Linked DNA regions of Candidatus Ruthia magnifica str. Cm (Calyptogena magnifica). The main gene of each other region encodes a partner of the protein of the gene in region 2 in a complex. Links are inferred from orthologs where the notes say so. Each region holds a gene or a part of one and is shown on either strand. Other genes may lie near its edges. The genes, in order: uvrD and uvrB.

What was found.
Region 1: the proteins of uvrB (region 2) and uvrD are in contact, whole or in part, in a crystal structure (PDB 7EGT), measured with the Thermus thermophilus proteins. The link is inferred for Candidatus Ruthia magnifica str. Cm (Calyptogena magnifica) from one-to-one orthologs. Residues at the interface, in WP_096411307.1 of Thermus thermophilus: Glu23, Leu25, Arg26, Asp27, Gly28, Glu29, Arg30, Phe31, Arg55, Glu326, Asp327, Phe328, Glu379, Ser382, Gln383, His398, Gly400, Arg401; in WP_096412145.1 of Thermus thermophilus: His654, Arg656, Phe657, Gln666, Asp668, Glu669, Lys680, Arg681, Leu682, Ser683, Lys685, Tyr686, Ala687.

Annotation. Positions count from the first base shown.
Region 1 is NC_008610.1:347,394-350,713, forward strand. What follows is about bases 1-2,980. They hold uvrD (DNA helicase II), read right to left. Parts: upstream 2,579-2,980; coding sequence 422-2,578; downstream 1-421. Other genes in these bases: nagZ (beta-N-acetylhexosaminidase), read left to right, coding at 1-108; RMAG_RS01635 (hypothetical protein), read left to right, coding at 105-380; RMAG_RS01645 (Alvin_2107 family globule sulfur oxidation protein), read left to right, coding at 2,696-2,881; RMAG_RS01650 (KamA family radical SAM protein), read left to right, coding at 2,939-2,980. Also shown: more of RMAG_RS01650, read left to right, coding at 2,981-3,320. UniProt on the Escherichia coli protein: A helicase with DNA-dependent ATPase activity. Unwinds DNA duplexes with 3'-5' polarity. Translocates on single-stranded DNA with 3'-5' polarity. Initiates unwinding more efficiently from a nicked substrate than double-stranded DNA.
Region 2 is NC_008610.1:463,907-467,131, reverse strand. Bases 217-3,101 are described here. They hold uvrB (excinuclease ABC subunit UvrB), read right to left. Parts: upstream 2,714-3,101; coding sequence 719-2,713; downstream 217-718. Other genes in these bases: RMAG_RS02140 (pyridoxal phosphate-dependent aminotransferase), read left to right, coding at 2,774-3,101; queE (7-carboxy-7-deazaguanine synthase QueE), read right to left, coding at 217-722. Outside these bases: RMAG_RS02155 (Hsp20/alpha crystallin family protein), read left to right, coding at 1-80; more of queE, read right to left, coding at 81-216; more of RMAG_RS02140, read left to right, coding at 3,102-3,225. UniProt on the Escherichia coli protein: The UvrABC repair system catalyzes the recognition and processing of DNA lesions. A damage recognition complex composed of 2 UvrA and 2 UvrB subunits scans DNA for abnormalities.

The DNA.
Region 1 (3,320 bases), 120 kb from region 2 along the record:
GATTGGGGCGTGAGTAAAAAATTACAATCAATGCAAGGTTTTTATAAGTTTAAATCAGATAAAATTAACCATCAACAACATTTAGCAAGCATTAGAGATTTATTATGAACAATGACAACACACAAAATTTTGAAATTAAGCTTCTAGGCGCAGTCAGAAAAACCCTTATTGCTGTTGCTAAAGACACCATGACCAAACCAGGATTAAAACACCCACTTAGCCAAGTAACGCAAAAAATGATAACCGATTGTTTAGATATCGTAACTAGTAGACAAATCGCTATTGAAAAATCCTTAGGTACGCACACTAGGATGAAGCCTGTTTATACTGATGAACAGGTTGTGCAAAGTTTTTCAGTTGATGATTTGAAAAAAGCTTGAATTAAAAACAATGTAATTACTGTTAATTTTATTCTTACAGTTTAAATAAATTCTAAATTAGCATATGAATTAATCAGCCATTTTGTACCCACTTGCTTAAATTTTATTTGCACTCTAGTAGAATCGCCTTGCCCTTCAAAATTTAGCACTGTACCTAATCCAAATTTGGCATGTTTAACCAAAGCGCCAATAGATATTTGGTCATCAGATTTTGGTGTAATATTTTTATTAAAAGTATTGTCATCATTGTAATTCTGTATTGTTGCACCAAATTTAGCTTTAATCTTATTTAAATATTTACTTGGAATTTCGTTTAAAAAACGTGAAGGATAAGCGTATAAAGATTGTCCGTACAAAAAGCGTTTAATGGCATAAGAGAGTGATAGTTTTTTCATAGCGCGAGTCATACCCACGTAGCATAATCGTCTTTCTTCATCCGTTAAATGAGGTTCATTCTTACTTTGTCTAGAAGGGAATAGGTCTTCTTCCATGCCAACCAAAAATACACAGGGAAACTCTAGACCTTTAGCTGAATGTATAGTCATGAGTTGTACATTTTGGTTAATAGACGCATTGGTATTGCCACTAGAATCTAGCGATGTTAAAGAAATAAATCCCATAACTTCGCTCATCTTATTATCTTGTTCATGGTTGTATTGTTTCGTTATGGTGATTAACTTTTTTAGATTTTCTTTTTTACTGCCGATTTTATCATTAGAATAATGCATAATTAATCCTGATGTATTAAGCAAGTTAGTTACTTTTTCAGATAAATTTAGGTGCTTTGTGTCGTCTGTTATTTGCTTAATTAGATTAATAAAGCTACTTAATGCATTGGCAGCGCGAGTTGGCAGGATGGATGATATTTGTATGGCTGCTTGAAAAAGACTGGTGTGGTTGTCTTGTGCAAATGTACGTATTTTTTTAACCGTTACATTGCCAATACCGCGAGTTGGAAAATTAACTACGCGTTCAAAGGCAACATTATCAGCCGAGTTCTCTATTAAACGTAAATAACTTAAAGCGTCTTTAATCTCGGTATACTCAAAAAATTTTAAACCACCATAGATAATATAAGGAATATTGTATTTTATTAGTGCCTCTTCAAAGATACGAGATTGAGCATTAAATCGGTACAAAATAGAGCAATCACTGGGCGATGCACCATTAGTGATTAATTTTTGAATATTGCTGATAACATAGTTCGCCTCATCCGTTTCAGTTCGCGCTTCATAGACATCAATCAATTCACCATTACCAGCATCAGTCCAAAGAGATTTACCCATACGATTGACGTTATGAGTAATCAAGGCATTAGAGGCGTTTAGAATATTACCAGTTGAACGATAATTTTGTTTTAAGCGGATGGTTTCAATGGGAGTAAAGTCTGTGCATAGTTTGGTAATATTTTCAATTTTTGCACCGCGCCATCCATAAATAGATTGATCATCATCGCCCACACAAAATATTTTATTATGACCATTAAACAATAATTTAATCCATTTGTACTGCACCGTATTGGTATCTTGAAACTCATCCACTAAAATATGCTCAAAGCGCGCTTGATAATGATTAAGCAAGTCTGTGTTATTTTTTAACAACTCATAACTACGTATCAGTAGTTCTGCAAAATCAATTAAGTCGTTTTCTTGGCAATACGCTTCATAAAGTTCAAACACTTCAAGATTTTTTTTAATAAAATAGTTATAATCAGGGTCAATATCTTGTGCGCGAATATCTTCGTTTTTTTGATTATTAATAAACCACTGCACTTTTTTAATGGGAAACTTAGATTCATCAATGCTATTTTCTTTCATTAGACGTTTGACAATACGAAACTGGTCTTGTGCATCTAAAATTTGAAATCCAGAAGTCAACTTAGACTTTTCGTAATGAGTGCGTAATAATCGGTGTGCCAAGCTATGAAATGTTCCCATCCACATACTTTGAATAGGGCGCCTTAATAAAGTACTTAGCCTTTCACGCATTTCAGTAGCAGCTTTATTGGTAAAAGTAACTGCTAAAATGGCATCAATACGAATATCTTTTTGTGTAATTAAATAGGCAATTCTATGGGTTAAAACTCTAGTTTTACCACTACCTGCACCTGCTAGTATTAAAGCATTTTTTTCATTATTGAATGTGACTGATTGGCATTGTTTGTCATTTAGGTCGTTTGTTATTTCGGATAAATTCATTATTTTTTTCTTGTCTTGGAATTAAATGGTTATAATATTATCTTTCTCTTATATCGGTTTAAAAGATGGGCTGATATAAGTAAACAAAATTATAAATACTATTAAGGAGTATCAGCAATGACTTACTATGAAGGCGTTAAAAAAATGGAAGAGATGGGTGTAAATGATAACTATATTCAAGGTTGGGTTGCAGGTTTTTTAAATAATCCTGAAATTGAAGAACAAAGAATTACTGATGAATGGGAGTCAGGCTATGAAGATGGTAAAGAGCATACAGATGCTAACTTTACTAATTTCTGCTAGATATTAAAACACTTATAAAAACTCTGTTATCGGAGTTTTTATGCCCCGCTAATAACTATGATGAAAGATAACTGGCAATATTATGCGAGATATACCCTTAAAGGCGCTAATCAAAGTAACGATTTTTTTAAAATAGAAGCATTTAAAGACCAAGATTTTCCTATTAAAATTCCCTTAGAATTTGCACAATTGATTGATAAAAGTAACAAGAATGACCCCTTGCTAAGACAAGTTATCAGTTCTAAAGTTTTATCAAAAAGCGAAAATTTTAGTTTGTTGCCACTAGAAGAAGAAAAATACTCTCCTGTGGCTGGGCTTATTCATAAATATCCAAATAGAGTGTTATTAATTACTTCACAAGTTTGCGCTATTCATTGCCAATATTGTTTTAGACAAAACTTTAACTATTCTGAGCATGATGCTATCAGCAATTGGAATG
Region 2 (3,225 bases):
TTAACAATAAAATCTTAATTATCTCTATTCCAAAACGTAAGCAGCCAAAACTACAGGTACGAAAAATCACTATTCAATAGTTACTTGCCTTTTTCATCACCCCAAAGTAGTTTATGCAATTGTAATTGCATTCGCACATTTAATTGTTGATCTAAAATCCAATCTGCCAATTGCGTTGGTGTAATATCGCCAAATACGGGTGAGAATAATGTACCTGCAGCGGTAGGATATTGGCTTAAAATAGCCACACTCCAATCAAAATCAGCACGTGACCTTATGACAAATTTAAGTTGGTCTTTGGTGGTTAATTTTTTAATATTTGTGTATTTATTTTGTTCAAATTCACCAGAATCTGGAGTTTTAATATCCATAACTATTGATACTGAAACATTAACATCTTGTATATTAATACTACCACTTGTTTCTAAAGATACTTGATAATTATTTTTAACCAATTCGTTCAACAATAAACAACAGTTTTTTTGTGCTAATGGCTCACCACCTGTCACACAAATGTAAGGGGTATCGTATTGCTTTATTTTTTTAATAATTTCATCAATTGCCATTAAGTTATTACCCTTAAATGCATATTCAGTATCACAGTATGTGCATCTAAGTGGACAGCCTGTTAAACGAATAAACACACTTGGCAAGCCAACTTCACGCCCTTCACCTTGAAGGGAATAAAATATTTCATTAATGTTTAATTTGATGTTAATCAAAATATTTTTTTAAATTGAGTGTCTTTCAGCTGTTTAATCTGATTACGCATATCTGCTGCATGTTCAAACGCCAAATCGTTGGCAAAACTATACATTTGCTTTTCTAATATTTTAATTTTTTTTGCTAATTGTACAGGTGAAAGTTGGATAAAAACTTTCTGAACATTATCTTCTTCTATTTGGTTGCTAGTTAAATCTGTATCAAGGATATTGATAATAGGCTTAGCAATACCTTCAGGTGTGATGTTGTTTTTCAGATTATAAGCTTGCTGTTTAATTCGACGTCTTTTGGTTTCATCCATTGCTTTTTGCATCGATTTAGTTATGCGAGCAGCATATAAAATGACGTGCCCATTTATATTTCTAGCTGCTCGCCCCATGGTTTGAATCAACGAGCGTTCAGAACGTAAAAAACCTTCTTTATCTGCATCTAAAATAGCCACCAAAGATACCTCAGGAATATCCAAACCTTCACGTAATAGGTTAATACCAACTAGCACATCAAATATACCTAAGCGCAAATCACGAATAATTTCCACCCTTTCAATTGTATCAATATCAGAATGTAAGTAACGAACTTTAACATGATGGTCGTTTAAATAATCACTTAATTGCTCACTCATTTTTTTAGTCAAAGTTGTCACCAATACTCGTTCACCTGCTTTAACACGCATTCGTATTTCACTCAGCAAATCATCCACCTGTGTATCCACAGGGCGAATATCAATCTCAGGGTCTAACAATCCTGTTGGCCTTACTACTTGTTCAACAATCACACTAGAAACTTCCAACTCATATTGTGCAGGCGTAGCAGATACTAAAATACATTGATGAACTCTGTCTTCAAATTCTGAAAATTTAAGTGGCCGATTATCCAAAGCACTTGGTAGGCGAAAACCAAAATCAACAAGCGTTTTTTTACGCGCCCTATCACCTTTATACATGCCACCAATCTGGCTAACAGTCACATGCGATTCATCTAAAATTACCAATGCATTATCTGGCAAATAATCCAACAATGTTGAGGGTGGATCTCCAGGATTTTGACTGGATAAATAACGTGAGTAATTCTCAATACCTGTGCAGTACCCTAACTCTCGCATCATTTCAATATCCATATGTACGCGTTGTGTTAAACGCTGCTCCTCAACTAATTTATTAACAGATAATAACTCGCTTCTTCGATCTTTTAGTTCTGCTTTAATATCATCTAACATATTCAAAATTTTAGATTTTGGGGTAACATAATGCGTTTGTGGATAGATGGTAACTCTTTGTAAAGACTTTAGTTTTTCCCCTGTTAAAGGATCAAACCAATAAAGTTGTTCAATTTCTTCATCAAACATTTCAATCCGTATGGTCTGTTCTTCAGAATCAGCAGGGAAAATATCAATCACTTCACCTTTAACTCTAAAATGACCACGTATTAAAGTAACGTCATTACGCGAATATTGCATTTGCGACAAACGTAAAAGTATCTCACGCTGATTAGTAACTTCTCCAACGCTCAAATGCAGCAACATGGCCATATAACTTTCAGGGTTACCCAAGCCATAAATAGCAGACACACTAGCAATGATAATAACATCATCACGCTCTAATAAGGCCTTAGTAGCAGATAAGCGCATTTGCTCTATTTGCTCATTAATAGAAGAGTCTTTTTCGATATAAGTATCAGAGGCAGGTACATAAGCTTCTGGCTGATAATAATCATAATAAGAAACAAAATATTCCACCGAATTATACGGAAAAAACTCTTTCATCTCACTATACAATTGTGCTGCTAATGTTTTATTAGGCGCCATAATCAAACTAGGACGTTTAGTTTGTTGAATAACATTAGCCAGTGTAAAGGTTTTACCCGAACCAGTTACACCAAGCAAGGTTTGAAACTTAACGCCAGCATTCACACTATCAATCAAAGTTTTAATCGCTTCTGGCTGATCACCACTAGGGGAAAATTTCGATATCAGTTGAAATTTATTATTCACACGCAAGATTTTTTCATTAACATAAACACTCAATTTTAATCTATTTTCTTATTAATAACCATGTCAGTATATCTTTCCGATAGAGTTCAAAAAGTTAAACCTTCAGCCACACTTACCGTTACTGCAAAAGCCAATGAATTAAAGTCTCAAGGCATTAAAATTGTACCCATGGGCTCAGGAGAACCAGATTTTGACACACCTGAAAATATTCAAAAAGCAGCCATACACGCAATTAAAAACGGCCAAACTCGCTATACAGCAGTAGATGGTACACCTATATTAAAACAAGCGATTATTGATAAATTTAAACGAGAAAATAATCTAACTTACACCAGTGCTGAGGTCATGGTTTCATCAGGTGGTAAACAAGTGTTTTATAACCTATGCCAAGCTGTGCTAAATCAAGGTGATGAAGTAATTATTCCAGCGCCATTTTGGGTAAGTTATCCAGATATAGTTCTTTTGGCTGATGCAACACCAGTCATTATTGAAACAGGATTAGAGCAAGATTT